One region of the Cellulomonas sp. ATA003 genome, then DNA from elsewhere that is predicted to be linked to it. Evidence: predicted binding sites of a transcription regulator. Region 1 holds the regulator's gene; each other region holds the start of a gene.
What was found. Region 1 encodes LexA, which represses DNA repair genes until DNA is damaged. Its sites were predicted from a motif close to TCGAACANNTGTTCGA; they were not measured.
Positions count from the first base shown of each region.

Region 1 (10,447 bases):
GACGACCTCGTCCCCGGTGTGAGCGACCGGGCCTGGCGGCAGGTGTCCGTCACGTCCCTGGAGTGCGTCGGTCCCCGGTGCCCGATGATCGCCGACTGCTTCCCGAACCGGGCGCGCAACCTGGCCAAGGAGGCGGACGTCGTCGTGACGAACCACGCGATGCTCGGCATCGCGGCGTCCGGCGCCCAGAACGTGCTCCCCGAGCACGACGTGCTCGTCGTCGACGAGGCCCACGAGCTCACCGACCGGGTCACGGCGCAGGCCACCGTGGAGCTGTCGGTGGCGAGCGTGGAGCACGCCGCGCGCCTCGCGCGGCGGCACGGCGGCGTCCCGACCACCGACCTCGACGCGGCGAGCGTCGCGCTCGGCGCGGTGCTCGCCGAGCTGCCGGAGGGCCGGTTCCGCGACGGGCTGCCGCCCGACGCCGTGGGTGCCGTCGCCGCGGTACGGGACGCGGCACGCGGCCTGGTCAGCGTCCTGAAGCCCGAGGGGACCCCGCCCAGGCGGCCGCCGAGGGCGGGCTGAAGATGGCGGCGTCGGCGGTGCTGGCGCTGTTCGAGATCGCCGACCGGATGGCCGGAGACCCCGACCGGCCGCAGCACGACGTGCTGTGGTGCTCGCGTGGCGACGACGCCGGTGGTGGATGGCGCGGTGGCGGCATGTCGAAGCTCCACGCGGCACCGCTGTCCGTCAACGGCCTCATCCGCACCCACCTGCTCGCGGGCCGGTCCGGGGTGCTCACCTCCGCCACCCTCGCGCTCGGCGGGTCGTTCGTCCCGCTCGCGCGCGCGCTCGGGCTGGAGGGCGGGGCCCGGACCGGCGAGGCGTCGACGGTCGTGCCGGAGCGGCCGGAGGCGGGCGGCAGGCGGCCGGAGGCGGGCGGCAGGCGGCCGGAGGAGGGCGGCAGTCGACCGGAGCCGGACAGCGAGCGCGCGTGGCGGGCGGTCGACGTCGGCAGCCCGTTCGACTACGCACGCCAGGGGATCCTCTACATCGCGTCGCGGCTGCCCGCACCGGGGCGTGAGCCCACGACGGACGCCCAGCTCGACGAGATCGCCGCCCTCGTGACCGCGGCGGGCGGGCGCACGCTCGGGCTGTTCTCCTCGCGCCGTGCCGCGACCGCGGCAGCCGAGGCGATGCGCGAGCGGCTCGACGTCCCCGTGCTGGTCCAGGGGGACGACCAGCTGCCGACGCTCGTGCGCCGCTTCGCCGAGGACCCCGCCACCTGCCTGTTCGGCACGCTGTCGCTGTGGCAGGGCGTCGACGTCCCCGGGCCGTCCTGCCGGCTCGTGCTCATCGACCGGATCCCGTTCCCGCGCCCGGACGACCCGGTCCGGTCGGCGCGGTCCGAGGCCGTGGTCGCCGCCGGCGGCAACGGCTTCATGCAGGTCGCCGCGACCCACGCCGCCCTGCTGCTCGCGCAGGGGGCCGGGCGGCTCATCCGCAGCACGGAGGACCGCGGCGTGGTCGCCGTGCTCGACCCGCGCCTCGCGACCGCGCGGTACGGCGAGTTCCTGTCCCGGTCGCTGCCGAGCTTCTGGCGCACTACCGACCGCGCCCGGGTGGTCGCTGCGCTCGAGCGGTTGTCCGCCTAGCCTGGACGCGCGCTCTCGTGCGCCGGCACACCCGCGCCGGCGTGTGCCGACCACCCCCGGAGGACCCGTGACCGACACCTCGTCCCAGCCGCACCCCGCCGACTCCCCGCTCGCCCCCGCGCGCCGGACGACGAAGGTGGCGGTGGTCGGTGCGGGTGCTGTCGGTGCGACCATGGCGTACGCGGCGCTCATGCGCGGTGCGGCCCGGACGGTGGCGCTCTACGACATCAACGCCGCCAAGGTCGAGGCGGAGGCCCTCGACCTGGGGCATGGCATCCAGTTCATGCCGATGGCCGAGGTGATCGGCTCGGACGACATCGCGGTGTGCGCTGACGCCGACGTGGTCATGGTGACCGCCGGCGCGAAGCAGAAGCCGGGTCAGACCCGCATCGACCTGGCCGAGAACACCATCTCGCTGGTCAAGACGATGCTGCCGGCCCTGGTCGAGGTCGCGCCGCACGCCATCTTCGTCATGGTCACCAACCCGGTCGACATCGTCACCTACGCCGCCGGCAAGATCTCCGGGTTGCCGCGCGAGCAGCTGTTCGGGTCCGGGACCGTGCTCGACTCGTCGCGGCTGCGGTACCTCATCGCCCACCACACCGGCGTCGCGGTGCAGAACGTCCACGCGTACATCGCGGGCGAGCACGGTGACACCGAGTTCCCGCTGTGGACGTCGGCCACGATCGGTGGGGTGCCGCTGCTGGACTGGCGCGGGTCGCGCAGCGCGGGACCGCTCACCCCGAGGTGCGCGAGTCCATGACGCGCGAGGTCATCGACTCGGCCTACCGGATCATCGAGGGCAAGGGCGCGACGAACTACGCCATCGCGCTCGCCGGGTCCCGGATCATCGAGGCGGTGCTCAAGGACGAGCGGCGGGTGCTGCCCGTGTCGAGCCTGCTCGAGGGCTACCACGGCGTCAGCGACATCTGCCTGTCCGTGCCGACCGTCGTCGGTCGCCGCGGCGCGGAGCGTCAGCTCGAGGTCCCCATGTCCGACGACGAGCTCGCCAGCCTGCGGCACTCGGCCGAGGCCCTGCAGGCGGTCGCGCGGCGCTTCGGGCTCTGAGCCCGCTGCCGGGCGGACGAGGCTCGGCAGGGACGTGCCCTCGCCGGCCTCGCCGGCGCCTCAGGACCGGTCGGGACGCGCATCGGCCGTCCGGGCCGGGGGCCGCTTGACGGCACCCGGCACGTCCTCGTCCGTCCCGTCGCCCGACGGTCGACGGTCGACGGTCGACGGTGCCCGGCCGTCCGTGTCGGCGAAGGTGCCGGTGCCGGCGTCGGTGCGGGTGGCGGTGTGGGTACCGGTGTCGGCCTCGGGGTCCGGAGCGGCCGGGTCGGGCTCGTCCGGGGCGACCGGCTCGTCCGGGGACGCCGCCGACGCCCCACCGGCTCGGCGCAGCGCGTCGAGCGCGCGGGGTCCGGGATCGCGCAGTGGTCCGGGCATGAGGTCCCTCCTGTCGTCGGCGACCCAGCGTGCCGCCGGCGCCCTCGTCCCGCACCCGGCGGCGGCGCCGCGCCGCCAGGGCGACCGGCCCCGTCGGCCTGCGGTCACAGGCTCCGCAGCACGCTCACCACGCGCCCGAGGACCTGCGCCTGGTCGCCGGGGATCGGCGCGTAGGCCGCGTTGTGCGGCATCAGCCACACGTGGCCGTCGGTGCGCTTGAAGGTCTTGACGGTCGCCTCCCCGTCGATCATCGCCGCGACGACCTCGCCGTTCTCCGCGACCGGCTGCCGACGAACGACGACCCAGTCCCCGTCGCAGATGGCGGCGTCGACCATCGAGTCGCCCGCGACCTTGAGCAGGAACAGGTCGCCGTCCCCGACCAGCTGGCGGGGGAGCGGGAACACGTCCTCGATCACCTGGTCGGCGAGGATCGGACCACCGGCCGCGATCCGACCGACGACGGGCACGTACGACGGTGCCGGGGCGGAGTCCTGCGAGGCGAGGCTCTCCTCGCCGTAGGGCTGCGGTGCCGGCTGCCCCTGCCACGCCGAGATCGAACGCGAGTCGTCCGGCTGCACGACCTCGATGGCGCGCGGCCGGTTGGGGTCCCGACGGAGGTAGCCCTTGCGCTCGAGCGCGGTGAGCTGGTGTTTGACGCTCGAGGGGCTGGTCAGCCCGACCACCTCCCCGATCTCGCGCATGCTCGGCGGGTACCCGCGCTGCTCGACCGAGGACCGGATGGTGTCCAGCACCAGCCGCTGGCGCGGCGTGAGGCCGTCGCCGCCCGTCCCGCCGTCGGGCAGGACGTGCACGGAGGCGAGGTCCTGGGCGTCCGCCGTGGGGCCGTCCGGGCCGGGTGTCGTGCCGTCGTCTGCCACCGAAGTCCTCCTCGTCACCGAGCCCCCGACCGTGCGCCCGGTCGGCGTGTGGGTGGCTCGTGGTGCGCTGTCCGCGTGCTCGCAAGCCTAGGAGCGCCGAGGCCGGGTTTCAAACACCTGTTCGATCGTGTCTCGACGTGTCGGGCGAAGCGTGCTAGACATTCGTACAGACGTTCGACGAACAGACGTTCGGCCCGGACCGACGGAGGGAGCAGGACGATGAGCGCAGCAACGATGACACCCACGACGACCGGCGGGGCGAGCTCCACCTGACACCGCGCGGTCGCCGCGCGGTGCGGACGGTCGCGGTCCTGCTCGCAGCGGGCGCGGTGTTCACCGGTGGGCGTGCCGTCGCCGACGCCCCGGCCTCGCCCGTCGCGGTCGACACCTACACCGTGGGCAGCGGCGAGACGCTGTGGTCGATCGCCTCCGGCTTCACGGCTCCGGGTGAGGACGTGCGGGAGACGGTCGACGACCTGGTGACCCTGAACAACCGTGCGTCCAGCGGTCTGGTCGCCGGCGAGCAGATCCTGGTGCCGGCCGGGGACTGACCCGCGCGCGGAGCGCGGGCCGGCCGGATCGCCGGGCCACGACGGGCGCGTGTGGTCGGCGCCGTGGTCCGGGCGCACCTTGCAGGCCCGGGAGGGCGCCGCCTAGGTTGGGCGGCAGTTGTCATAGGTGTCAGCGGCCGCAGCCACCACATGCCAGACCAATCGGATCGGGGTGCCCGGCCGCTCCGAGGGGCCGGAGGCCGCTGTGCACTGCCCGTTCTGCCGTCACGCCGACTCGCGGGTCGTCGACTCCCGGACCTCCGACGACGGGTCGTCCATCCGCCGGCGTCGGCAGTGCCCGCAGTGCAGTCGCCGGTTCACCACCGTGGAGACCGCGAGCCTGTCGGTCGTCAAGCGGTCCGGCGCCACCGAGCCCTTCAGCCGCGAGAAGATCGTCAACGGCGTGCGCAAGGCGTGCCAGGGGCGTCCGGTGTCCGAGGACGACCTCGCCCTGCTCGCCCAGCGGGTCGAGGAGATGATCCGCAGCACCGGCAGTGCCGAGCTGGACGCGTACGAGATCGGGCTGACGATCCTCGGTCCGCTGCGCGACCTGGACGAGGTCGCCTACCTGCGCTTCGCGAGCGTCTACCAGGCGTTCGACTCGCTGGACGACTTCGAGGCGGCCATCACCGTGCTCCGCGCCGAGCACGAGGCGTCCGCCGTCGACGCCGGCTCGCCGTTGTCCGACGCGGGCTCCGGCGACCCCGTGACCGACGACGCAGGCTCCGCCCACGGGGCGTCGGACGCCACCGCCGGCACGACCGGCAGCGGCTCGCCGGCGACCGAGCCCGCCCGCTGAGCGGACGTCAGCTCGCGGTCCGGCCGGCCTCGGTCGGGTCGCCCGGGGCCTGGCCGAGCAGCCGCTCGCGGACCACTCGGCGCAGCACCTTGCCGATGGGGGACCGGGGCAGCTCGGCGACGACGTCGACGCGCCGGGGGACCGCGTAGCGCGCGAGGCGCTGCTCGCACCACGCGCGGACGGCAGCCAGGTCCGGGGCGCCGGCGCCGGGGGCGAGCACCACGGCGGCCGCGACCGTCTCGCCGAGCTCACCGCCGGGCAGGCCCACCACGGCGGCGTCCGCGACGCCGGGCATCGCCCGCAGGTGGTCCTCGACCTGCGACGGGTACACCTTGAAGCCGCCGGTGATGATCATCTCCTTGGAGCGGTCGACGAGGGTCGCCGACCCGGCGTCGTCGACCACGACGATGTCCCCCGTGCGCAGCCACCCGCCCGGCAGCAGCGATCCGGCGGTCTCCTCCGGACGGTTCCAGTAGCCGGCGAAGACCTGCGGGCCGGCGACGAGCAGCTCGCCACGCTCGCCCGGCTCGACGTCGCAGGTCGGGTCGTCCACGTCCACGACGCGGATGCGGGTGCTGGGGAACGGCAGGCCCAGCGTCCCCGGCCGGCGGTCGGGCGAGCACGGGTTGCCGAGCGCCACCGGCGAGGTCTCCGTCATGCCGTACCCCTCGATGAGCAGGCCGCCGGTGAGCGCCTCCCAGCGCGCGGCGGTCGACGCGGGCACGGGCATCGCCCCGGCGAACGCGACCCGCACCGACGTGAGGTCGGCGCCGGTCGTCTCGGCGACGGTCGCGATGCGGTCGAACATCGGCGCCACCCCGGGCAGGAAGGTCGCCGGGCGGCGCGCCTGCGCGGCGACGACCGCCTCCGGGTCGAACTTCGGGAAGGCGACCAGCGTCGCACCGATGCGGGTCGCGAACGTCAGGCACAGGGTCAGACCGAAGGCGTGGAAGAACGGCAGGATCCCGAAGACGGTCTCCTCGCCGTCGCGCAGACCCGCCCACGCCGCGCCCTGCAGCGCGTTGGCGACCAGGTTGCGGTGCGTGAGCACCGCGGCCTTCGGGGTCCCCGTCGTCCCCCCGGTGTACTGCAGGAGCGCGGTGTCGCCGGAGCGAGGCCGCGCGACGTCGTCGGGCACGGGGGCGGCCTGCCGCACGAGCGTGTGCCAGTCCGGGCAGCCTGCCGGGACCGGCGCCTGCAGCTGGGCGCGCGTGGCGCGTGCCCGGGCGACGGGCAGGCGCAGGGCGAGCCGCTTGAGCGGTGGCAGGTCGCGGGCGAGGTCGACGGCGACCACCGTGCGGACGGCGGTCCGTGACCGGATGCGTGCCACCTCGCCCGCGGTGCGCTGCCAGCAGATCGCGACGACCGCACCGGAGTCGGCGAGCTGGTGCGCGAGCTCCTCCGCGGTGTACGTCGGGTTGTGCTCGACCACGACGGCGCCCAGGCGCAGGACCGCGTAGAACGCGACGACGTGCGCGGTGCAGTTGGGCAGCGCGATCGCGACCCGGTCGCCCGCGCGCACCCCGAGGCCGGCCAGGGCGCCGGCGGCGCGGTCGACCTCGCGGGCGAGCTCGCCGTACGTGGTGGTGCGTCCCTGGAAGTCGACGGCGACCCGGTCGCCGTGACGTCGGGCGGCGCGGTCCAGCGCGGCGGTCAGCGGTTCGTCCGGGACGTCGACCTCGGCCGGGACACCGGCGGGGTAGGAGCGGAGCCAGGGACGGTCAGCGAGGGGGTCGGCCACGGCGTCAGGCTAACCTACGGTTGCGTAGGTTACTGCCGGGTAGCCCGGTCGCGCGTGGCTCCGACCCGGCGTGCGCCCGGGCCCAGGCCCCAGGCCCCAGGCCCGGGGCCGGTCGGCCCCGGCGCGTCGTCACAGGTCGCTGGACCGAGCCGCCCAGATGTTGACCCCCGCGTCCACCGCGTGCTCGTCGATGGCGGCGAGCTCGTCGTCGTCGAAGGCGGTCCGCTCGAGCGCGGCGAGGTTCTCGTCCAGCTGCGCGACGCTGCTCGCGCCCAGCAGCACCGAGGTGACGCGGCGGTCGCGCAGCGCCCAGGCGATCGCCATCTGCGCGAGGGTCTGACCGCGCGCTGCGGCGAGACCGGCCACGGCACGGACGTGCTCGAGGTTCTCGGGCGTGAGGAACTCCGGCCGAAGCGACCCGCCGCGTGCGGCCCGGGAGCCGGCGGGGACGCCGTCGAGGTACTTGCCGGTCAGCATCCCCTGGGCCAGGGGGAGAAGACGATCGCCCCCACGCCGGCGTCGTCGAGCACGTCCAGCAGGGACCGGTCACCCGCCTGTGCGTCCGGACGCTCGATCCAGCGGTTGAGCATCGAGTACGACGGCTGGTGCAGGGTGAGCGTGAGCCCGAGGTCGGTGGCGATCCGGAGCGCCTCCGCGGTGCGACGTGCCGAGTACGACGAGATGCCGGCGTACACGGCCCGGCCGGACTCGACGGCGGTGCGCAGCGCACCGAGTGTCTCCTCGAGCGGGGTGGTCGGGTCGAAGCGGTGGCTGTAGAAGACGTCGACGTGGTCCAGGCCCAGGCGCCGCAGCGACTGGTCCAGGGACGCGAGGAGGTGCTTGCGCGAGCCGCCGCTGCCGGAGGGCCCCGGCCACATGTCGTAGCCGGCCTTGGTCGACACCACGAGCTCGTGCCGCAGCGACCGCAGGTCGCGGGCGAGGACCCGGCCGAAGCCCTCCTCGGCCCAGCCCGGCGGCGGGCCGTAGTTGTTCGCGAGGTCGAGGTGGGTCACGCCGCGGTCGACGGCGCGCAGGACGACGTCGCGCTGGCGCGCCACCGGGTCCCCGGCGCCGAAGTTCTGCCACAGGCCGAGGGAGACGGCGGGCAGGTCCAGGCCGGACCGGCCGGCGCGGCGGAACGGGAGGGCGTCGTGGCGCTGCGGGTCCGGTCGGTGCACCGGCGTCACGCTACGCCGCCGTCAGCGGTCCGAGGGGCTGGCGCCCGGGCGGCACGCGCCGGGGCGATGCGTTTGTCGCCCGGCCCGGCGGCGGGCACCCTGGACCCGGGCGCCGGTCCCGGCGCAGCAGTGACGCACCCAGGAGGCACACGTGGCGCACCAGGACGAGGACGCACCGACGCCGGCTGCGGTGAACGAGGACGCGAAGGCGAAGTTCCGCGAGGCGCTGGAGCGCAAGAAGGCGGCCAACCACCGGTCCGCGCAGGGTCGGGGAACACCGGCTCCGTGCACGGGTCGGAGACGACCGGACCGTCCCAGCGCACCTTCCGCCGGCGGTCCGGCTCCTCCTGAGCCGCCCGCCCGGCCCGCGCTCCGCGCGCGGCACCTCCCGGCCCCGCACCCGACGGCGTGCGGGGCCGGACCTGTGTCGGGCCGCGTGCCCGCCCCGGCCCGCGCGCTTCAGGGCAGCGCGCGCTTCAGGCCCGCGCGCGTCAGGACAGCACGCGCAGGCGCACTGTCTGGGGCATGCGGAGCAGCGCCTCGACGGCGTCCGGGGCGACGTCGGAGTTGACGTCCGTGACCACGTAGCCGATGTCCCCGCGGGTCCCCAGCAGCTGGCCCTCGATGTTGACGCCGTGCTCGGCCAGGGTCGCGTTGACCGCCGCGAGCACACCGGGCGTGTTGCGGTGCAGGTGCGCGATGCGCTGGATCCCGGTGCCCTGGTCGAGGGCGAGGTTGGGCAGGTTGACGCTCAGCGTCGTCGTGCCGGTCGCGAGGTAGTCGCGCATCTTGTTCGACACGAACTGGCCGATCGCCTCCTGCGCCTCCTCGGTCGACCCGCCGGTGTGGGGGGTCAGGATGACGTTGGGCAGGCCGCGCAGCTCGGACTCGAACGCGTCCCCGCGGCGCTTGGGCTCGACCGGGAACACGTCGACGGCGGCGCCCGCGACGTGCCCGGAGAGCACGGCGTCCCGCAGTGCGGCGTAGTCCACGACGAACCCGCGCGAGAGGTTGAGGAAGATCGCGCCGGGCTTCATCCGGGCGAACTGGTCGGCGCCGAACAGCCCCGCGTTCCCGCTGCGCCCGTCGACGTGCAGCGTCACGACGTCGGCGGCCTCGAGCAGCTCGTCGAGGCTGTCCATGCGGCGCGCGTTGCCGAGCGCGAGCTTCTCGGCGGTGTCGTAGAAGATCACCGACATGCCGAGGTTCTCGGCGAGCACCGACAGCTGGGTGCCGATGTTGCCGTACCCGATGATGCCGAGCGTGCGACCGCGCACCTCGTGCGAGCCGGTCGCCGACTTCTCCCAGATCCCGTCGTGCATCGCGCGGTCCAGGACCGTCAGCCGCCGGGTGAGGGCGATGATCTCGGCGAGCGCGATCTCCACGACCGAACGCGTGTTGGAGAACGGGGCGTTGAACGCCGCGACCCCGCGCGACGCGGCGGCGGCGAGGTCGATCTGGTTCGTGCCGATGCAGTAGGCGCCGATCGCGAGCAGGTCCGGCGCCGCTGCCACCACCCGGTCGGTGACCTGGGTCTTGGAGCGGATGCCGAGCAGGTGGACCCCGTCGAGGGCCTCGATGAGCTCGTCCTCGTCCAGCGCACCGGTCCGGGTGGTCACCTCGATCCCCTGTGAGGCCAGGATGGTCGAGGCGAGGGGATGCAGGTTCTCGAGGAGGAGGGCGCGGAGCACGCCCCTATGGTGCGCCGTGTCCGCGGACCGGACCAATCCGGTCCCGCCCCTCGGACTGGCGGACGGTCGTGCGGCGCCGCTCACACCGACGTCGGCCATCCCTCGGGCAGCGGCTCGTGGTGGACCACCCCCAGCCGGCGGGTCGGCCGGGTCATCGCCACGTAGAGGTCGCCGGCGCTCGCGGCGAGCACCTCCGCGGGCTCGGCCAGCACCACCACGTCGAACTCGAGGCCCTTCGCCTGGCGCGGGGTCAGGACGACGAGCGGGGCGTCCAGCGCGGCCGTGCCGGAGCCCAGCGCCTCGCCGAGACCTGCCGCCCGGGCCGCGGCCCGGACGGGCTCGACCAGGCGCTGCGGGACGACCACCGCGACCCGGCCGCCGTCGGCGACGTCGTCGACCTCGCCGAGGGCGGTGGCGGCGCCGCGGACGACGCCCTGCACCAGGTCGTCCGGCGACCCGACCCGGGTCACGGCGAGCGCCCCGGGGACCTCGCGCGCCGACCGCAGCGTGCTGACCGGCAGCTCGGCGGCGCGGGCGACGCTCTGCGCGGCGTCCGCCACGGCGGCGG
Region 1 is NZ_CP133990.1:2,834,935-2,845,381, reverse strand. It holds partial or broken gene REH70_RS14225 (ATP-dependent DNA helicase) at 1-1,595, shown strand, start outside; partial or broken gene REH70_RS14220 (L-lactate dehydrogenase) at 1,768-2,663, shown strand; gene REH70_RS14215 (hypothetical protein) at 2,724-3,041, opposite strand; gene lexA (transcriptional repressor LexA) at 3,146-3,853, opposite strand; gene REH70_RS14205 (LysM peptidoglycan-binding domain-containing protein) at 4,213-4,470, shown strand; gene nrdR (transcriptional regulator NrdR) at 4,676-5,269, shown strand; gene REH70_RS14195 (AMP-binding protein) at 5,277-7,010, opposite strand; partial or broken gene REH70_RS14190 (aldo/keto reductase) at 7,140-8,188, opposite strand; gene REH70_RS20770 (DUF5302 domain-containing protein) at 8,340-8,759, shown strand; gene serA (phosphoglycerate dehydrogenase) at 8,680-9,915, opposite strand; gene REH70_RS14180 (AAA family ATPase) at 9,960-10,447, opposite strand, start outside.

Region 2 (10,447 bases), 810 kb from region 1:
GTGGTACGACGCGGTCATCGCGCGGTACTCCGGTCGCATCAACGGCCTCACCGACCTCGTGCTCACCAAGCTCGACGTGCTCACCGGCCTGGAGAAGGTCCCGGTGTGCGTCGCCTATGACGTGGGCGGCGTCCGGCACGACGAGATGCCGCAGGACCAGAGCGACTTCCACCACGCGACCCCGGTGCTCGAGGAGCTCGACGGGTGGTCGGAGGACATCTCGGCCTGCCGCTCGTTCGACGACCTGCCCAAGAACGCGCAGCGCTACGTGCTCGCGCTCGAGGAGATGTCCGGCACCCGGATCTCCGCGGTCGGCGTCGGCCCGGACCGCGAGGCCACGATCGTCCGGCACGACCTGCTGGCCTAGTGCCCGCACGGCTCCCCGGCGGCCGGGTGCTCACCGCGGGCGACGTCCGCCTGCGCCCCCTCGTGCCCGACGACGCCGCGGCGCTGTTCGCGGCGCTCGACGACCCCCGGGTGTGGGCCGGCGGGTACGGCGGCGGCCCGGGCGGACGGCCGCTCACCCCGGCGGACATGGCGGCGTTCGTCGACCGGCTGCTCGGCCACCGCGACCACGCGGCGTTCGCGGTGGAGCTCGACGGCGAGGTCGTCGGCACGAGCAGCCTGGGCGACGCACGCCCGGCCCAGGGGCGGGTGCACCTGGGCTGGACCGCCTACGCGCCCGCCGTGTGGGGCACCGGGGTCAACCCGGCCGTCAAGCTCGCGCTGCTCACGCACGCGTTCGACGACTGCGGCTACCACCGGGTCAAGATCCAGACCGACGTCCGCAACGAGCGGTCGCAGGCGGCGATCGCCCGGCTCGGGGCGACCCGTGAGGGCGTGCTCCGCGGGCACCAGCCGCGCGCCGACGGCACCTGGCGGGACACCGTCGTGTTCGCGATCCTCGCCGACGAGTGGCCGGGCGTCCGCGCCGGCCTCGAGGAGCGGCTCAGACGAGGGTGAGCACCCCGAGCACGCCGACCGCGACGGCGAGCGCGAGGGACACCGCGATGAGCACCGCGTGGACGGTGCGGAAGCGGGTCGGCCGCCCGGACGCGTCGCGAGAGCGCGGGTCCCGCGCGATGCGCTGCCAGAACCGGGGCCAGATGAGCAGGTTCCACAGGGCGGTGAGGACGAGGACGACGGACCAGGCGACGGGGAGCTCCACGCGCCCAGTATCGGCGGTGACCGCCGGACGGCCACGATCGACGATGGCCGTCGCTCTGCCCGTGGTGGCCCTCGCGCCGAGCCCGGTGCTCGGACCCGCCGTGCGACGACCGATCGCCGGGCCGATCGCCGCGCCGATCCCGCGCCCCGGACGGCGCGCACTACGCTCACGACCCGTGAGGATCCTCGTCATCGGAACCGGTGCCCGTGAGCACGCCCTCGTCCGCGCGCTGGCCACCGGATCGGACGGCCCGCACGAGCTGCACGCCGCACCGGGGAACCCGGGCATCGCCGCCCTCGCGATGCTGCACCCCGTCGAGGCGACCGACGGCGCCGCCGTCGCCGCGCTCGCCCGCGACCTCGCCGCCGACCTCGTCGTCGTCGGGCCGGAGGCGCCGCTGGTGGCCGGGGTGGCGGACGCTGTCCGCGAGGCCGGCATCGCGGCGTTCGGCCCCGGTCGCGAGGCCGCTGCGCTCGAGGGCTCGAAGGCCTTCGCCAAGGACGTGATGGCCGCCGCCGCGGTCCCCACCGCGATGGCGCACGTGTGCACCACGGTCGACGAGGTCGAGTCCGCGCTCGACGCGTTCGGTGCCCCGTACGTCGTGAAGGACGACGGGCTGGCCGCCGGCAAGGGCGTCGTCGTCACGTCCGACCGCGCGGAGGCGCTCGCCCACGCCCGCGCCTGCCTGACCAACACGGTCGTCATCGAGGAGTACCTCGACGGGCCGGAGGTGTCGCTGTTCTGCGTTACCGACGGCGCGACCGTCGTGCCGCTCGTCCCGGCGCAGGACTCGAAGCGGGCCTACGACGGCGACGAAGGCCCCAACACCGGTGGGATGGGCGCCTACTCGCCCCTGCCGTGGGCACCGCCCGGCCTCGTCGACGAGGTCGTCACCCGGATCGCGCAGCCGACCGTCGACGAGATGGCCCGGCGCGGCACCCCGTTCGCCGGCGTCCTGTACGTCGGCCTCGCCCTCACCTCCCGCGGCACCCGCGTCGTCGAGTTCAACGCCCGGTTCGGTGACCCCGAGACCCAGGTCGTGCTGGCCCGGCTCGCGACGCCGCTCGCCACGGTCCTGCACGCGGCCGCGACCATGCGGCTGGCCGACGTGCCGCCGCTGCGCTGGCGCGACGAGGCGGCGGTGACGGTCGTCGTGGCGGCGCACGGCTACCCCGGCGACGTCCGGTCGGGGGACCCGATCACCGGGATCGCGGAGGCGGAGGCCACCGGCGTCCACGTGCTGCACGCCGGCACGCGCGTGACCGACGACGGCGCGCTGGTGGCCGCGGGCGGGCGCGTGCTGTCCGTGGTCGGAACCGGTGCGGACCTCGCCGCCGCCCGTGCCTCGGCGTATGCCGGGGTCGAGCGGATCGCGCTGCCGGGCTCGCACCACCGGGGCGACATCGCGCTCGCGGCGTCCCGCGGTGACGTCACCGCGTCGTCCTGGCCCGCCGCCGGGGAGGTCGCACCGTGACCGGTGAGCTGCCCGGCTGGCGCCACGTGTACGCGGGCAAGGTCCGCGACCTGTACCTGCCGGTCGGAGAGCATCCGGACGGCGACGTCGTCCTGGTGGTCGCGAGTGACCGGATCAGCGCCTACGACCACGTGCTGCCCACGCCGGTCCCCGGCAAGGGCGTCGTGCTCACGCAGCTCAGCCTGTGGTGGTTCGAGCAGCTCGCCGACCTCGTCCCGCACCACGTGGTGACCGCCGCGGCCGGTCCGCACGGCGTCCCGGAGTCCGTCCTCGGGCGCGCGATGGTGTGCCGACGGCTCGAGATGTTCCCGGTCGAGTGCGTCGCCCGCGGCTACCTGACCGGCTCCGGGCTGGCCGAGTACCGCACGTCCGGTCAGGTCTGCGGGGTGCCGCTCCCGTCCGGGCTCGTCGACGGCTCACGACTGCCCGAGCCGATCTTCACGCCCGCGACCAAGGCCGCCGTCGGTGAGCACGACGAGAACGTGTCGTTCGACGTCGTCGCCGACCGCATCGGGACGGCGTCCGCGACCCGGCTGCGTGACCTCACCCTTGCGATCTACGCGCGCGCCGAGGCGATCGCGCGGGACCGCGGCGTCATCCTCGCCGACACGAAGCTCGAGTTCGGCCTGCTGGGCGACACCGTCGTGCTGGGCGACGAGGTGCTCACCCCGGACTCGTCCCGCTTCTGGGCCGCCGACACCTGGCAGCCCGGTCGGGCGCAGCCGAGCTTCGACAAGCAGTACGTCCGGGACTGGCTCACTTCGCCGGCGGCCGGCTGGGACCGCACCTCACCACCGCCCCGCTGCCCGACGACGTCGTCGCCCGCACCGGCGCCCGCTACGCCGAGGCGTACGAACGGCTGACCGGTCGCACCATCTCACCGTGATCGACACCCCTGCGTACCGCCTCGACGACGACGCCACCCTGCGTGACCTCATCCGCGCCCACGGCTGGGCCACGCTCGTCAGCCACCCGCCGTCCGGCCTGGTCGCCTCGCATGTCCCGGTCCTGCTCGAGGACGCGACGGAGCTGACCGTCGTCGGTCACCTCGGGCGTCCGGATGACGTCCTGCACGCGCTCGGCTCGGGCGAGGTGCTGGTCGTCGTCGCCGGTGAGCACGGGTACGTCTCACCGGGCTGGTACGGGTACACCCCCGCGCTCCCGACCTGGAACTACGTGGTCGCGCACCTCTACGGAGTCCCCGAGGTCCTCGATGCCGACGAGACCCTCCGCGTGCTGTCCGACACCGTCGACCGGTACGAGCGCGTCATGCCCGAGCCGGTCCGCCTCCCGCCGATCGCCGACCACGCCCGCCGCGTCGCCCGCGGCGCCGTGGGCTTCCGGCTGCGGGTCACCCGCGTCCAGGCCAAGGCCAAGCTCAGCCAGGACAAGCCGCCCGAGGTCGTCGCCCGCGTGGTGGCGGCGCTCGAGACCGATCCCACCTACGCCAACCCCGCGCTCGCCGCCCGGATGCGCGTCGCGCACGGTTGTGAGTCGGACGAGGTGGTGAGCGTCGCGCACGGTCGTGAGGCGGACGACGCTGTGAGCGCCGCCCACGAGCGCGACCGCCCGTGAGCATGACCCCGTCCGGCGGTCCGGCCCCGTCCCCTCGCTCGCTCCCACCAGCCGACCGCGACCGGTTCGTCGCGCGCGACCTCTTGCTCACCGACGCCCGGTTGCTCCCCGACGACCGTCCCCTCACCGACGACCGTCCGCTCACCGACGACCGTCCGCTCGGTGGTGCCCGTGCCGGAGCGGTCGACATCCTGCTCCGTGGCGGCCGGATCGCGGCGATCGGCCCGGACCTCGCGTCGCACGACCACGCCGCCGCTCGAGCCGAGCGGGTCGCGCTCGACGGGCGGACCGTCCTGCGCGGTCTGCACGACGCGCACGTCCACATGGCGCAGTGGGCGCTGACCCGGCGACGGCTTGACCTGTCGGCGACCCGCTCGGTCGAGGACGCGGTCGCCCTCGTGGTGCAGCGCCTCGCCGCCGAGCCGCTCGGCGACGGCCCGGGCCGTAGCCCCGTCCTGGTCGGCATGGGGTTCCGGGACGGCTTGTGGCCCGTGCCGCCCACCGCCGCCCTCCTCGACGCCGGCCTGCGCACCGCCGGGCACACCGACGCGCCCGTCTTCCTCCTCTCCGGTGACCTGCACAGCGCCTGGCTCAGCACCCCGGCCCTCCAGCGGCTCGGCCGCGCCGGCCACCCGACCGGGTTGCTGCGCGAGGACGAGTGGATGCCGCTCATGAACGACCTCCAGCGCGTCCCGCCCGAGCGGCTGGACGCCTTCGTCGACGACGCCGCCCGTGCCGCCGCCTCGCGCGGCGTCACCGCGGTCGTGGACCTCGAGATCGACGACAACCTGGGCGCGTGGCGCCGCCGCGTCGCCGGCGGGACCGACGTGCTCAGGGTGGCGGCGGGTGTCTGGGCCGACCACCTCGACGGTGCGATCGCGGCTGGTCTCGCGACCGGCGACGTCGTGCCCGGAACCGGGGGTCTGCTCACCCTCGGACCGCTCAAGGTCATCGTCGACGGCTCCTTGAACACCCGTACCGCCTTCTGCCACGACCCGTACCCCGGGCGGGAGGGCGAGGCCGACGCCTTCGGCCGGCTCGTGGTCAGCGGCACGGACCTCGTCCGGCTCATGGCCAGGGCCCACCGCCACGGGATCGCCTCGGCGATCCACGCGATCGGCGACCAGGCCGCCGGGCTCGTGCTCGACGCCTTCGTCGCGACCGGCGCCCGCGGATCGGTCGAGCACGCGCAGCTCCTGCGGGACGGCGACGCGGAGCGGTTCGCCGCGCTCGGTGTCGTCGCGAGCGTGCAGCCCGAGCACGCCATGGACGACCGCGACGTCGCCGAGCGGTACTGGCCCGGGCGCACCGATCGCGCCTTCGCGTTCGGGACCCTGCTGCGGGCCGGTGCCACGCTCACGCTCGGCTCCGACGCCCCGGTCGCGCCGCTCGACCCGTGGGCCACCGTCGCCGCCGCGGTGCACCGGGCACGCGACGGACGCGAGCCATGGCACCCCGAGCAACGGATCGACGTGCGGGCCGCCCTCGACGCCTCGACCGGTGGCCGTGCGTCGCCGGCTGCGGGTGACCGCGCCGACCTCGTCGTGGTCGACGTCGACCCGACTGCCGCCGACGCCGCGACGCTGCGCGCGATGCCGGTCAGCGGCACTCTTCTCGACGGGCGGTGGACGTGGTGCACGCTGGACCGATGACCACCTCCGGGCCCTCGAGCGATCCCAATCCATCGACGACCGCCCTCCCGTCGACCATGCGCGCCGTCGTCGTCGATGCCTTCGGCGAGCCGCCGACGCTGCGCGAGGTGCCGGTCCCCGGGTGCCCGACCGACGGCGTCGTCGTGCGCGTGGAGGCCACCGGTGTCTGCCGGAGCGACTGGCACGGGTGGCAGGGCCATGACGACGGCATCACGCTCCCGCACGTCCCGGGGCACGAGCTCGCCGGCACGGTCGCCGCGGTCGGCTCGGCCGTCGGTGGCTGGACCGTCGGGGACCGCGTGACCGTCCCGTTCGTGTGCGCGTGCGGGACCTGCAGCGCGTGCCTCGCGGGGAGCACCAGGTGTGCGAGCGCCAGACCCAGCCGGGTTTCACCCACGACGGCTCCTTCGCCGACTACGTCGCGCTCGACCACGCCGACGTCAACCTCGTGCGGCTCCCCGACGACATGTCCCCGGTCACCGCGGCGGCACTCGGCTGCCGGTTCGCGACGGCCTACCGCGCGGTGACCGTGCACGGCCGACCCCGAGCCGGCGACTGGGTCGCGGTGCACGGCTGCGGCGGCGTCGGGCTGTCCGCCGTCATGGTCGCCGTCGCCGAGGGGGCCCGCGTCGTGGCCCTCGACACGTCGCCGGGTGCGCGCGACGCCGCCCGGGAAGCCGGGGCGGAGCTCGTCCTCGACCCGTCCGACGGGCGAGGTGCCGGTGCGTCGATCGATCCGGCGGAGGTCGCCGCCCGCGTCGTCGCGGCGACCGGCGGCGGTGCCCGGGTCTCGCTCGACGCCCTCGGCAGCCCGGCGACCGCCATCGCGTCGATCCTCGGTCTGCGCCGCCGGGGTCGCCACGTCCAGGTCGGCCTCCTGCTCGCCGACGCGGCGCGCCCGCCACTGCCCATGGCCCGCGTGGTCGCATGGGAGCTCGAGGTCATCGGTAGCCACGGCATGGCCGCTCACGAGTACCCCGCGATGCTCGCGCGGATCGCCTCCGGGGAGCTGCGCCCCGAGCGGCTCGTCGGCCTCACCATCGCCCTGCCCGACGCCCCCGACGCGCTCGCGGCGATGAGCCGCGCCGCCGGAGCAGCAGGCATGACGGTCGTGGTCCCGTAGGGGTCACCGCTCACGGACGGTCCCGCGCTCAGCACGTCTCTCACGTCGGATCACCGCCGTCCCATGCCGCCAGGAAGAACGCCGGCACCCGCGCTCCGGTGAGCGGGTCGTTCGTCCACGTGAGGTCGAGTTCGTCGGTCGCCTGGTCGTCCCCTGTGGGCGCAGTGCCGCTACGTCGGCCGGTCGCGCTGAGCGGCTGACCTGCGCTGGGTCGCGCGCCTGGGCCGGGTAGCGGGTCACCGCCAGGGGGCTGACCCGGCAGGTGCGGGCATGGGGCATCGGGTGTGGGTTGCTCTCGCGACGGGGCGGCGACGGGGTGCGCGCCGACGTCCCGTCCGCTGCGGTCGCGGAACCGGTAGGTGACTCGGGGGAGTGGTCCGGGTGGTGCGGTGCCGGGTGGTCGACCCGGCGGTGACTTCACCGTCACCGTGCCAGGGATCCTGGTGATGGCGAGGTCGCGTCGGTGGGTCTCGTGGTGGTGGAACCCGCACAGGAGCACGCCGCTGTCGGCGGAGGTGGGCCCGTTGTCGCGGTCCCACCAGTCGATGTGGTGGATCTGGCACCACCGTGCCGGTGCGTGGCACGACGGCCATCCGCACTCGCGGTCGCGGGCGATGATCACCTTGCGGAGCTGCCCGGTGAACAGCCGCTGCGACCGGCCCAGGTCCAGGGGCGTGCCGTCGGCGTCGATGACGGCACGGGTGAGTTCGCAGTCGCACATCGCCGCCGCGAGATCGCTGACCGGGAGCGGGGTGCCGTCCTCCAACGTCGCTGGCGGGTAACTCACCACAGCAGCCGTCTCGTCCGGCGCGCCGTTGCCTGCGACTGCGCCGCGGCGTTGCCGGTCGCGTTCGGCGCGCGCGGCGGCCCAGGTCTCGGGGGTGAGGATCATCGTGATCTGCGGCGGCACGTGCCCACCCGGCTTGGTCCCCGGGTCGGCCAGCACGTGCTCGGCCATGTCTGTCAGCGCGTCCGCGCGGCGTTGTCCGGGGTCACGGTCGTCGTCCTCCGCCGGCCGCGGCGACAGCGCCTCCAGTGCCAGGGCCACCTTGTGCCCGGCGATCGGGTCCAGGCGCCCCTTGAGGAACGTCCCGGTCGAGGACTGGGACAGGTGCAGGTACCGCTCGCACCGCCCCGCCTCGTGGGCGCGGTCGAACCCGCCCGGGTCCACCTCCGCCGCCCACCGATCCACGGTGATCTGGAAGGCGCCGGCGTCCTCACGTTGGGCGACCTCGACCAACGCCTCCTGCACGGCCGGATCCGCCAGCACCGCCCGCTGGGTCGGGGTGCCGCTCGCCGCGACCTTCCCGAGCACCGCGGCGTGACCAGCCGTGATGCGACCGTCGATCACCGCTGCGGCGGCGAGCGGGGCGGCGTCGAATTGGTCGGCTTGCCGCACCTGCGCCCCGGCAGCCCGCGCACCCGCACCCGAGGCGCGCCCCCGGGTCGCCTCGTAGGACCGGTCACCGGCACCCCGCCACGCCCCCGCCTCCCGGTCAGCGACCAGCACGGACGCGCGCACGACGCTCAGGCCGTCGATCACCCGGTCCAGGTCGGCCAGCAGCGCCGACCGGTCCGCGGGCGACCATCCCGCCGCACCCATGACCTGGCCGGTCAGGGACGTCAACGTGGACCGCAGGATGCGTCCGGATTCGGCGGCGGCCGTCGCGCCATCCGAGTGTGCGGCCGGGGTGGCGGCGTCGGTCGCGGGCGTGGCTGCGGCGCATGCGGTGGGCGCCGCGGCGGCGGCCGTCACGGGTCGCGGACCGGCGTCCGATCCGGCGGCGGACGGTCGCGTGCGGAAAACCGACTCCGTCATCGTCGCCACCTCCTCGCTTCGAACGCTTGTTCGAAGTTTAGTGCGGCACACCCACACGCAGCGGATTCGCACAAGATCTGTGGACAGCACGCGACATCCGATGACGGCCGGCCAGCCGTGCTCGGGCGCACAACCGCCAGCGGCCGGCCCAGCCGTGCTCGGGCGCACATCGCCGCCGTCCGGCCCAGCCGCCCTCGCGCACACGTCCGCCACCGGCCGACTCAGCCGCGCTTCCGTTCACCACTCCTCGGCGGTCGACCCTGCCGCGATCGGGCGCACCGTCGACAGCCAGTGCGCGCACGCCCGCAAGGCCACGCCCACCACCCCCGGTTGCCCGCACCCCCGCCCTCTCGTACGTTCCGCCCGACCGTCCGCCGCGTCCCGCGACGGGCTCGACCCGGTCCGCAGCGACGCGGGCCCGAGAGGTGCCGCATGCACGACGACGTGCCCCCCACCCGCCCGGCCACCCCCGCCACTAACGCCCGCCCCACGACCAGCAGCGCCACACGCCCCACCCACCGCCCCACCCACCGCCCCACCCGGCGCTTGCTCTTCGCCGCCACCGCGCTCGCCGCGTGCCTGAGCCTCGCGGTGCCCGCAGCCGCAGCCGCCTCGCGCGTCGACCCCCGGGTCGACCCGACGCCGGTCCCGCCCCTGGTCGAGCCGCTGCCCGCGCCGACCGGGGAGCTCATCGAGATCACCGACTTCGGCCCCAACCCGACCGACCTCGACATGCACCTCTACGTGCCGCATGACGTCCAGCGCCGACCCGAGGTCCTCGTCGCGCTGCACTACTGCACGGGGTCGGGCCCCGCGATGTTCGGCGGCACCGACTACGCCTCGCTCGCCGACGTCTACGGGTTCGTCGTCATCTACCCGTCGGCGACCCGCGCCGGGCAGTGCTTCGACGTCTCGTCGCCGTCCACCCTCACGCGTGGCGGCGGTAGCGACCCCCAAGGGATCGTCTCCATGGTCGAGTACGTGCAGCGTGAGCTGCGCGGCGACCGCACGCGCGTGTACGTCACCGGCATCTCGTCCGGCGCGATGATGACGAGCGTCATGCTCGCGACCTACCCCGACGTGTTCGCTGCCGGGTCCGTCATGTCCGGCGTTCCGCACGGGTGCTTCGCGACGAGCGACGGCTCGGAGTGGAACAACGCCTGCGCCGACGGCCTCGTCGACCTCACCCCGCAGGAGTGGGCCGCCCTGGTCGACGACGCCTACCCGGGCTACCGCGGCCAGCGCCCCCGGGTGCAGCTGTGGCACGGCACCGCGGACGACACGCTCGACGTCGCCAACCTCGGCGAAGGCGTCGAGCAGTGGACCGAGGTCCTCGGGACCCGGCCGGAGCCGTCCCTCGTCGACCACCCGCGCGCCGGGTGGACCCACGAGGCTTACACGAGCCGCAGCGGCCGCACCCTGGTCGACGCGTACACGCTGCGCGACGCCCCGCACGCCGTCGCGCTCTCCGAGCCCTGGCTCGAGCAGCTCGCGGTCGACTTCTTCGGCCTCGACCAGCGCGGCGGACGCCCCTGACGTCGTCGCCGGCCGCCCGCGTCGATCATCGCCCCCGGGCGACGGTCTCCAGGCGGTCGGCGACCTCGCCCAGCGGTGCGCGGGTGTCGATCTCGACGGT
Region 2 is NZ_CP133990.1:3,644,895-3,655,341, reverse strand. It holds gene REH70_RS18085 (adenylosuccinate synthase) at 1-367, shown strand, start outside; gene REH70_RS18080 (GNAT family protein) at 367-963, shown strand; gene REH70_RS18075 (SCO4848 family membrane protein) at 950-1,168, opposite strand; gene purD (phosphoribosylamine--glycine ligase) at 1,344-2,642, shown strand; partial or broken gene REH70_RS18065 (phosphoribosylaminoimidazolesuccinocarboxamide synthase) at 2,612-3,528, shown strand; gene REH70_RS18060 (FMN-binding negative transcriptional regulator) at 3,525-4,217, shown strand; gene REH70_RS18055 (amidohydrolase family protein) at 4,220-5,869, shown strand; partial or broken gene REH70_RS18050 (zinc-dependent alcohol dehydrogenase family protein) at 5,926-6,992, shown strand; gene REH70_RS18045 (DUF222 domain-containing protein) at 7,033-8,811, opposite strand; gene REH70_RS18040 (PHB depolymerase family esterase) at 9,358-10,347, shown strand; gene REH70_RS18035 (AAA family ATPase) at 10,373-10,447, opposite strand, start outside.
Region 2: the regulator LexA is predicted to act here: its motif matches at 8,830-8,845, upstream of REH70_RS18045 (DUF222 domain-containing protein).

Region 3 (10,447 bases), 1.1 Mb from region 1:
GACGACGACGTGCTGGCCGGCCCACGGCAGCAGCCGGTCCGCGATGCGCGCCGCTGTCGCGGCGTCGTCGAGCACCGCGGCGGCCTCGGCGAGGTGAGCCATCGTGGACGCCCACGCGAGGTCGTCCGGCACGAGCGAGAAGTCGTCCGCGGCACACCGGTCGAGGTGCACCTGGGCCCGATCGCGGTCCCCGACGCGGGCGAGCACGGCCGCCGCGGCGAACTCGAACCGGGGGTGGAGCGTCAGCAGGTGGTCGACGGTGGGCAGCAGCGCGGCCACGTCACCGGTCTCGAGGTGCAGCCGCATGAGCTGGCCTCCCCACACCTGCTCGACGGCGCCGTAGTGCGCGCGCCGCGCCTCGACCCGGAAGGCGTCGATCAGGGGCGCGCCGCGCGGTAGTCGCCGGCGAGCAGCGCGCATGGACCGCCACATCGGCGGGTACCAGAAGTACAGCGGTCGCCCGAGCTGCTCGATCAGCGTGGTCGCCGCGGTCTGCATCGCGTCCGCGCCCGCGAGGTCGCCGGCCTCGAGGAGGTCCGTGAGCCGCAGGCGGGTGGCCTCCAGTCGCAGCTCGAGGTCGTCGGTGCCGTCGGCGGCGGCGGCGATCCGCGGGCCCGCAGCGAGCCGGTCGGTCAGGTGCCGGGGATCGCTCTGCGCCGCGCGCAGGGCCAGCAGCGCGTGCGCGAGCGCGGCGGGGTCGCCGCACTCCTGCGCGAGGTCGACCGCCCGCCGGCAGGTGTCGGCGCCCGCCGGGTCGCCGTCGAACACGAGCGCACGCCCCAGGTCGGCGAGCAGGTGGCTGCGTCGCACCCGCTCGCCCGGCGGCAGGGTCGCCTCCGCGGCCCGCAGCAGCTGCACCGAGCGGGCACCCCAGACCGATCGCGGCAATCGGCTCGCGAGCAGGGCGCTCTCGTACCCGGCCGCAGCGGTCACCAGGGTGTCGTCGTCCTCGGCCACCCGCGCGGTGTCGCCCGCCTCGGCGAAGGCGAGCATCGCCTCCTCGACGCGGCCCGAGCGTCGCTCGGCCTCCGCGAGCGCGAGCCGCCGGCGGAGCCGGTCCGGTCCGCCGCCGGTCCCCGGGAGGTCCAGGGCGCGGTGCAGGAGGGCGGCGGACCGCTGCGGGGAGCTGACCGCGTGCCGGGCGGCCGCCTCCTCGAGGCGTGCGGCGGCCTCGTCGGCGAGCGTGCCCGTCGGGGTGCCGTCGGCGAGGCCGGCGGCCAGGGGCGGCAGGGTCTCGACGGCGCGGGCCAGGTGGTGGCCGACGATCTCCGGCTCGCCGCCGTCCGGGGCGGCGTTGACCTCGAGCCACCGGGCGAACCGCACGTGCAGCTCGGCTCGCTCCCGGCGGGCCAGCGACCCGTAGGCGGCGTCGCGCAGGAGGGCGTGCCGGTAGGTGTAGGCGTCACCGGCGAGCGGGTGGGGGTGCGGCCCGACGAGCAGGCCGACCCGCGTGAGGTCCGCGAGCGGGGCGTGCGGTCGCTCGACCCCGAGCGCGGGCAGCGCACCGGTCGGGAACGTGACACCGGGGACCGAGCCGCGCTCGACCACGGTCCGCGACGCCCCGGGCAGCGCGTCGAGCTGTCCCTGGTAGATCGCCTGCACGGTGCTGGGCAGCACGGGCGGCGTCGTGCGGCCGGTGAACGTCCAGCAGGTGCCGTCCGGGCGCAGCGTCCCGGCCTGGATCCACGAGCGCAGCAGCTCCTCGACGAACAGCGGGTTGCCGCCGGACGCCGCGACGACGCCGTCGAGGTGCGTCTCCGGGAGCGTGCCGTCGCCGACCAGCGTGAGCACGAGCTCGCGCGTGACGTCCGCGGCGAGCGGCTCGAGGTGTCGCTCCCGCATCCCGGCGAGGTCGGCGGCGCCGCGGGCGAGGCCGGCGGTGGGGCGTGCGGTGACCAGCACGAGCCGGCCGCCGGGTCGAGGGTGGGTCAGCGCGTAGCGGACGAACGCGCGCAGGTCGGGTCCGGCGAGGTGGAAGTCCTCGACCACCCACACCGGGACCGGCGCCGACGTCGCGTCGAGGACGGCGGTCCACGCGCTGTACAGGTCGAGCGGCGCGGCGTCGAGCACGTCCCCGCGGAGCAGTCGGACCGTGTGCCGTACGTGCACCTCGGCGTGCGCCCGGTCGTAGCCGTGCGCGACCAGGGCGGCGACGAGGTCCGCGTCGAGGTCCGCGTCGAGGTCCACGCGGTGCTCGTCCGGCTCGGCGGACCGCCCACGGAGGCCGTCGCACGCGGCCGCGAGCAGGCGTGCGACGCACGTGTAGCCCCACTCGGGCTCGTCCCCGAGCCGCACCGTCCAGCTCGGGTGCCCGGCCGGCGCGATCGCGTGGCAGAACTCCTCGACGAGCCGGCTCTTGCCGACACCCGGCGGGGACACGAGCACGAGCCCGGGGGTGCGGTGGGCGACGTCGCGACGGCCAGTGCGTCGTGCAGGACGGCGAGCTCGTCGGCGCGGCCGAGCAACGGGGCGTGCAGGCCGTGCTGGCCCAGTCCACGGCGCGGCTCGCTGCGCTCGTGCAGCACGCGCCAGGTGCGCAGCGGTTCCGCCTTCCCCTTGAGGTGCAGCTCGCCGTGGTCCTCGAGGACGAAGCGGTGCGCGACCCCGAACGCCGTCTCGGGGCCGAGGAGCACCTGACCGGGGTCGGCCGCCGACTGCAGGCGCGCTGCGGTGTTGACCGCGTCGCCGGTGACACGCCAGCCGTCCGGCGCCCGGGTCACGACGACCTCACCGGTGTTCACCCCGACGCAGACCCGCAGGCCGCCGCGCGCGGCGTCGGCGTCGAACCCGAGGTCGTGCTCGAGCCGGGCGGTGTCGCGGACGAGGCGGGTCGCGGCGCGCACCGCCCGCACCGGGTCGGTGTCGTCCGCGTGGTCGGTGCCGAACGTCGCCATGACCGCGTCGCCGATGAACTTCTCCACTTGGCCGCCGTGCGCGACGACGGCGTCGGTGGCCCGCGCGAACCAGGCGTCCTGGATCCCGGCGACGTCCTCCGCGTCGAGCCTCTCGGACAGCGCGGTGAAGCCGGCGAGGTCTGCGAAGACCACGCTGACGACCCGCCGTCCCGTCGCGCCCGTGCTCATGTCGCGCTGACGGTAGCGTGCGTCGTCGCAGGTCGTCACCGGTATCGGCTCCCGACGGAGGTGGGCGCGTGGCTGTTCCGACGGCGGGCGTGACGTCGTTGTCCTGGATCCCGTCCGAGCTGATCCGTGGCCCGCTGCGGGTGCCGTTCGACGTCGGCCTCACCCACTACGACGACCCGCCGCCGGACCGGCTCGACGACCTGGACGCCCTGCGCCGCGCCGGCCGGTTCCGCTTCGTCAACCGGCTGCGCGCCACCGCCGAGCTGCATGACGGCCGGATCACCGCGGTGCACCCGGGGCCCGGCACGGGCGGCGTCATCGGGCTGACCAACCTGCTCGGGGGCGCCGTGCGCTTCCCCGCGGTGCAGATGCCCGACCTCCTGACGACACGGATCTCCGACGACGGTGCGGTGGCCGTCGTCCGGCAGACCGCCGGTGGGCGCGCGCCGCTGCCCGCACCGCGTCTCGTCCGGGGGCGCCCCCGTCTGGTCGCTCCGCTGGTGTGGACGACGCTCGAGCTCACGCTGCACGCGGACGGTCGTGCCACCCACCGCGTCGAGGGCGCGAGCGCGTTCCCGCGCCACTGGGTGTACGACGACGCCGGCCGGCTCACCGAGAAGGTGGCGCTCACCGACTCCGACGGTTGGCTGCACGACATGACCGAGGAGCAGAACCCGTGGCGCGGCGTCGAGGCGGCCGCGGTGACCACCCCGGTGGAGACCGAGCTCGAGCGGCGGCTGTCCGTGCTGGTCATGGGCGGCGACCGCCGGGTGCGGCGGCTCGCCGCGGGTGACGTGCTGTTCCGCCAGGGGGAGCCGGGGAGCATGTCGCCCTCCTGCTCGACGGCGTGGTCGCCGTGCGGCGGGACGGCGAGCGACTCGCGGAGATCGGCCCGGGCGCGATCCTCGGTGAGCGTGCCCTGCTCGAGGGAGCGCGGACGTCGAGCGTCGTCGCGGTCACCGACGTGACCGTCGCCGTCGTCCACGGCTCCGCCCTGCCGCGCGAGGAGCTCGAGCGCCTCGTGGACGGACACCGCCGTGAGGACCACCCGCCGCGCTGAAAGTCACCTCCCGTTCATCCGGACGGGCTAACGTCACCGCGTCGAGCATCGCTCGGCGTCCTCCGCTCGCCGTTCCGCCTCTCCACCAGGAGTCCCATGTCCGTGCGCAAGTCCAGCGCGACCGTCGCCGTCGCGTGCCTCGCGGTCGCCGTCGTCCCCACCCTGTCCGCGACCGCCGCGACGGTGCCGCCGGCGCCGTCCGACCCCGTGACCCTCACCCTGCTGTCCACCACGGACACGCACGGGCACGTCATGAACTGGGACTACTTCGCGGACGCGGAGTACGAGGGCGAGGACACGCTGGGCCTGTCCCGCGTCGCGACCGTCGTGAAGGAGGTGCGCGAGCGCGAGCCGGAGAACTCCGTGCTGGTCCTCGACAACGGCGACGCGATCCAGGGCACGCCGCTCACCTACCTCTACGGCCTGGGCGAGCGCGCCGACGAGGTCCTCGGCGGCACGACCGAGCACCCGATGGCGCAGGCCTTCGACGCCATCGGCTACGACGCCCAGGTCGTGGGCAACCACGAGTACAACTACGGCCTCGACATGCTCGCCGCGTACGAGGACGACCTGGCGGCGCCGCTGCTGGGCGCCAACGTCATCGACGTCGTGACCGGTGAGCCGTACCACGAGCCGTACACGCTGCTCGAGCAGGAGATCGACGGCCAGACGGTGACCGTCGGCGTCATCGGCCTGGTCACGCCCGGGGTGCGCGTGTGGGACAAGCAGCACGTCGACGGGGTGCTGGAGTTTCAGGACATGGTCGAGGCGGCGGAGCAGTGGGTACCGGTCGTCGACGACCTCGCCGACGTCGTCGTCGTGCTGGCCCACACGGGCCAGGGCACGGTGCCCGACGCGACGTACGACCCGGCCGACCTGAACGAGGACGTCGTCAACAACATCGCCGTCCAGGTGCCGGGGATCGACGTCATCGTCGCCGGGCACAGCCACCAGGACAGGCCCGCCACGGTGTTCACCAACGTCGCGGACGAGAAGGTGCTCGTCACGCAGCCGTACTACTGGGCGCAGAGCGTCACCGAGACCACCCTGTCCCTGGTGCCCGAGAACGACGGCTACCGCGTCGACTGGAGCGAGGGCGCGGCGCCGAGCGTCGAGCCGCACTACGGCCAGGAGATCGAGACCGAGGACGCCGCGTTCGTCGCCGAGCTCACCGCCGAGCACGAGGCGACGGTCGAGTACGTCAACACGCCGGTCGCGACGTCGGTCACCGAGCTCTCCGCGGCGACGTCGCGGTACGAGGACACCCCGATCATCGACTTCATCAACCACGTGCAGGCGCAGACCGTCGAGTCCGCTCTCGCCGACACCCCGTACGCCGACCTGCCGGTGATCTCCCAGGCGTCCCCGTTCTCGCGCACCGCCGTGTTCCCCGAGGGCGAGGTCACCATCCGCGACATGGCGGGCCTGTACATCTACGAGAACACCCTCGTGGGCGTGCGGATGACCGGTGCCGAGCTCACCGACTACCTGGAGTTCTCGGGGCGGTACTTCAACCAGGCGGAGGTCGGCGCGGAGTTCGACCCGGAGACCGGCACGAACGCGGTCACCGAGGACCGTCCCGAGGGCATCCCGGACTACAACTACGACGTCGTCTCCGGGCTCGAGTACGCGATCGACATCTCCCAGCCCGCCGGGGAGCGCATCGTCGGGCTCTCGCACCCCGACGGCACCCCGGTGGCCGACGACGACGTCTTCGTGCTCGCGGTGAACAACTACCGCCAGAGCGGTGGTGGGGGATACCCGCACGTCGCGGACGCCGAGGTGCTGTACGACGAGCGCCTGGAGATCCGGCAGCTGCTCATCGACTGGGCCGCGGCGGCCGAGGTGATCGACCCGGCGGACTTCTTCGAGCCGAGCTGGACGCTCGTCACCGAACCGGTCGCCACGCCGGTCCCGACGCCCACGCCGACCACCCCGGCGCCGACTCCCACCCCGAGCCCGACGACGACGCCCGCCCCGGGCACGGGCGGTGGGTCGGGTGCCGGGGGACCGGCTCAGGTGCGGCAGGTGGCGGCTCGGGTGGCGCGGGAGGCTCGGGTGCGGCGACGGGCGGCGGCCGGTCCGGGGCCCTCGCGGCGACCGGAGCCGAGGCGGCCGGCATCGCCGGTCTGGCCGCACTGCTCCTCGCGCTCGGCGCCGGCCTGTGGTCGGTCGCGCGCCGCGGGCAGCGGGTGGAGTGACCCGCGGGGACGGGGATCGCGGCGCAGGCACGGGACCTCGCGCCGTGACGTGACGGCTGGTAGCTGACGACGGCGGTGGTGGGCGACGCCCGCCACCGCCGTCGCGGTGTGCGACCGGACGATGTGGTGGAGGTGTTCGGTCAGGGAGGGCCCCTTCCTCCCGCGCCGCCGCCGCACGTTCTCTTAGTCGCGCGCGCTGTCCACAGATGCGTCGCGGTACCTCCGCGTGTGGGTGCCCTCGGTAGACTTCGAACATACGTTCGACGCGGGGAGGTGGCTGCGGTGACCGAGAGCACTCCGCCTGCGGCGCGTCCAGCGCTCCCTCCACCGCCCACGCTCACCGGTGTGGCCATCGCCGTTGACGGGTCCGCTGACGGCGGCACCCCCGCCTGCGCACCAGCGACGCCCGCTCTCGCGTCCGGGCAGACCCTGGTGACGGTGATGGCGTCGCTGACCCGGCAGGTCGGTGGTGCGGCCGGGTGGTCGGCCGTGGACCGGTCGGCGTTGCTGGCGGATCTGGACCGGGTGATCGACGGTCTGAGCGTCGTGCGGGCCGGGGTGCTGGTGGCGGACCGGGATGCCGGGGCGTGGCGTGGTGCGGGTGACCGGTCGTACGAGGCGGCGCGGGGGCGGGTCTCTGGGACAGGTGTGCGGGCGGCGGGGGTGCAGGTGCGGCAGGCCGAGCAGCTCGACGCCGCCCCCGCCGCCACAGCAGCGGTCACCGAGGGTCGCATCACCGTGGGTCACGCGGCGGTGCTGGGGAAGGTCGCGGTGACCGGTACCCCGGTGCAGCGGGAGGCCTTGGCGGACCCGGCGGTCCAGGAGGCGCTGGTCCAGGTGGCCGAGCGGCAGGACGCCGGCACGTTCCAGATCACCGTGGACCGGTGGGCCGCGACCGTGGACCCCGACGGGCTGGAACGCGACCACCAGGCGCGGCGCGCCGAGCGGTACCTGCACCTGACCCAGTCCACCGCGGGGACGTTCCTCAAGGGGCGGTTGGACACGATCGCCGGGCACCGGCTGGCCTTGGCGTTGGAGGCGCTGACCCCGCGCCCGGCAGAGGACGACGACCGTGACCCGGGCGAGCGCCGCGCGGACGCGCTGACGGAGATGGCGGGGCGGGTCCTGGCGTCGGTGGACACGAAGCCTGGTGGGCATGTGCCGGCGCAGATCACGATGGTCATGACTCCCGAGACGTGGGCGGCAGCCCGGGCCGAACGCGACCGGCGACGCCGCGCACCACAGCCCACCACCACGGGCTCAGGCACCAGCACTGGCACTGGCACTGGCACGAGTACGGGTACGGGTACCGGCGATGCGCCCTCCGGTGTGGGGGTGTCCGCCGGCGACGCGGTCAGCCCATCGGCCACGGTCGCCCCGGTGAGCTACCCGCCGGCGACCCTGGAGGACGGCACCCCCGTCCCGGTCACCGAGCTGGCTGCGGCGATGTGCGACTGCGATATCACCAGGGTCGTCATCGACGCCCACGGGGAACTGCTTGATCTCGGCCGCACGCAGCGGTTGTTCACCGGGGCATTGCGCAAGGCGATCATCGCCCGCGACCGCGAGTGCGGGTGGCCGTCGTGCCACGCACCGGCGCGGTGGTGCGAGATCCACCACATCGCCTGGTGGGACCGCGACGACGGACCCACCTCCGCCGACAACGGCGTCCCCCTGTGCTCCTTCCACCACCACGAGACCCACCGACGCGATCTCACCATCACGCGCATCGCCGCCACCGCGACGTCGACGAAGAACGCGACGGCCGCGAGGAGCGCGGCGGCGGTCAGCCGGTCATCAGCGCAGGAGCCGCCCGACGCCGGCGACGCACCTCCCGGCCACCCGCCCCCGTAGGCGCGGTCGCCGCACCGCACGGACCCCCACCGCACGGACCCGCGCCTCGCGGGAGCGGCGCGAGCTGCGCACCACCGGGAGCACTCGCCCGGGTCACCTACGAGTTCCGCGACCGCACCGGTCGGCTGGTCGCCGCGGCGGACGGGGTGATGGGCGCGGGCGACGGGGCTCTGCACCCCGCAGAAGCGGGGCGCTCCGGTGGTCGCGCTTCGTCAGGGACCGCGCCTGCGCAGGCCACCGCCTCGCCCGACACCGGTGAGCTCGAGTGGACGACGGACCCGTTCACGGGCGCCCGTGTGCCGGCGTTCTTCCTGGAGGTGTGAGGTGTGCCGATCACTGCCGAACCGCGGTCCGACGCCACGGCCGGTCGGCGGCACGGGGACGCGCGGAGCCGAACCGTGTGACCACACCGGCGCTGCCGGGCCTGCCCGGGTTGCCGGGTCTGACCGCGCTGCAGGGTCTGACCGCGCTGAAGGGCCTTGCCGCGCTGAAGGGTCGGACCGGGCTGCCGCATCTCACCTCCAGCGCGACGCTGCTGATGTCTCCCTCCGCTCGCCGTGCTGCCGTTCCGTCCATCAGCGGGGTCGCAGTCCCGCACCCTTCAGGGTGATGCCGGCCAACGCGCGGACGACGTCGGGATCCCCGCGTCGCCAGGCGCTGACGACGTCCGGCGCGACGTCGGTGACCCGACCGAGGGGCGCGTCCACGAGTGCGCGGAGCGCGAGCAGGTCCGTACCCGCGGGGAGTCACGGACCGTACGGACCCGCGCAGCGCGCCGCGCGGACAGCCACCGGTGCACGGCCCAGACGCCGGCCACCAGCACGACGGGCCACGCGGCGACCGAGACACCGGCGAGCACCGCTACCCGCTCCGCGCCGGTCTGGATGTCGACTCCCGAGCCCGCGAGGGCGAGTGCGGCGTCGCCGGCCGAGTCGAACGGTGCCCGCAGGTCGTCTCCCAGGAGCGGCGTGCGCGCGACGCCCTCGGCTGCATCGCGCAGACCTTCCTCGAGGGCTCCGCCTGCGCTCTCGAGAGCGCGACCGGGCTCGGCGAGCCGCCCGACGACGTCGTGCACCGCCCGGCCCACGAGGACCCAGGCGACGACCCATGCGAGGACCAGCGTGTCGCCGGCAAGCTGCCGGGCGCGGCGGGCGGGGATCTCGGCGTAGAGGCTCACCGAGGCATCGTCGCGTGTGCGACTGCCTCCCGCACCGGGTCGCCGTGGGGTGCGAGCCGTGGCCGCTCGGCTGTGGCTCGATGAGCGTGCCCGCGCTGACCTGGGGCGCGAGGAGCTGAGGCGCGAGGAGTTGGGGCGCGCGAGGAGCCGAGGCGCGAGCGCCTGGCGAGGTCAGCGTGCAGGGCGAGGGCGGGTCAGGACCCCGTCGCGGGGCGTGGGCGCGGCACGTCGGCGCCGGCGGCACGCCGACCGCCGGTCGGGCTGACCCGGGCGCGATCGGCGCGCAGGCGCACACCGATCTCCTCGGGGGTGGTCGGTCGGGCGAGGTGGAAGCCCTGCCCGATCGCGCAGCCGAGGTCCCGCAGGCTGATGGCGGTGGCTTCCTCCTGGACGCCCTCGGCGATGACCCGCAGCCCGAGGTCCCGGGCGAGCATGATGGTGGAGCGCACGATGATGAAGTCGTGGTGGTCGCGGTCCATGTCGCTGACGAACGACCGGTCGACCTTCAGCTCGTCGACGTCGAGGCGCTTGAGGTAGTTCAGCGAGGCGTGCCCGGTCCCGTAGTCGTCGACGGCGATCCCGACGCCGAGGCTCCGCAGCTCGGCGATGACGACGCCGGCGCGGGCGGGGTCGGACATGAGGCCGGTCTCCGTGACCTCGAGGACGAGCTCCGTGGGCGGGACGCCGTGGTGACGCAGCGCCTCGGCGACCTGACCGGGCAGCGCGAGGTCGGACAGGTGCCTCGCGGACAGGTTGACGGCCATCCGCAGCCGGTGCCCCTCCGCACGCCACCGGGCGAGGTCGGCGAGCGCGGTGTCCAGCACGTAGGCCGTCAAGGCGCCGATGAGGCCGGAGTTCTCCGCGAGCGGGATGAAGCTGTCCGGGGGGACGAGGCCACGGGCGGGATGACGCCAGCGGATCAGCGCCTCGACCCCGACGGTGCTGCGGTCGGTCAGGTCGATCTGGGGCTGGTAGGCGACGGTGAGGTGGCCGTTCTCGAGAGCCGCGCGCAGATCCGCGAGCAGGCGCAGTCGCTCGACGGTGTTGACGTCGAGCCGCTCGGAGTAGACGC
Region 3 is NZ_CP133990.1:1,735,651-1,746,097, forward strand. It holds gene REH70_RS08490 (adenylate/guanylate cyclase domain-containing protein) at 1,929-3,083, opposite strand; partial or broken gene REH70_RS20575 (hypothetical protein) at 3,940-4,017, shown strand; gene REH70_RS08500 (5'-nucleotidase C-terminal domain-containing protein) at 4,240-6,411, shown strand; gene REH70_RS08505 (DUF222 domain-containing protein) at 6,690-8,198, shown strand; gene REH70_RS08510 (hypothetical protein) at 8,800-9,375, opposite strand; gene REH70_RS08515 (bifunctional diguanylate cyclase/phosphodiesterase) at 9,570-10,447, opposite strand, start outside.
Region 3: the regulator LexA is predicted to act here: its motif matches at 6,593-6,608, upstream of REH70_RS08505 (DUF222 domain-containing protein).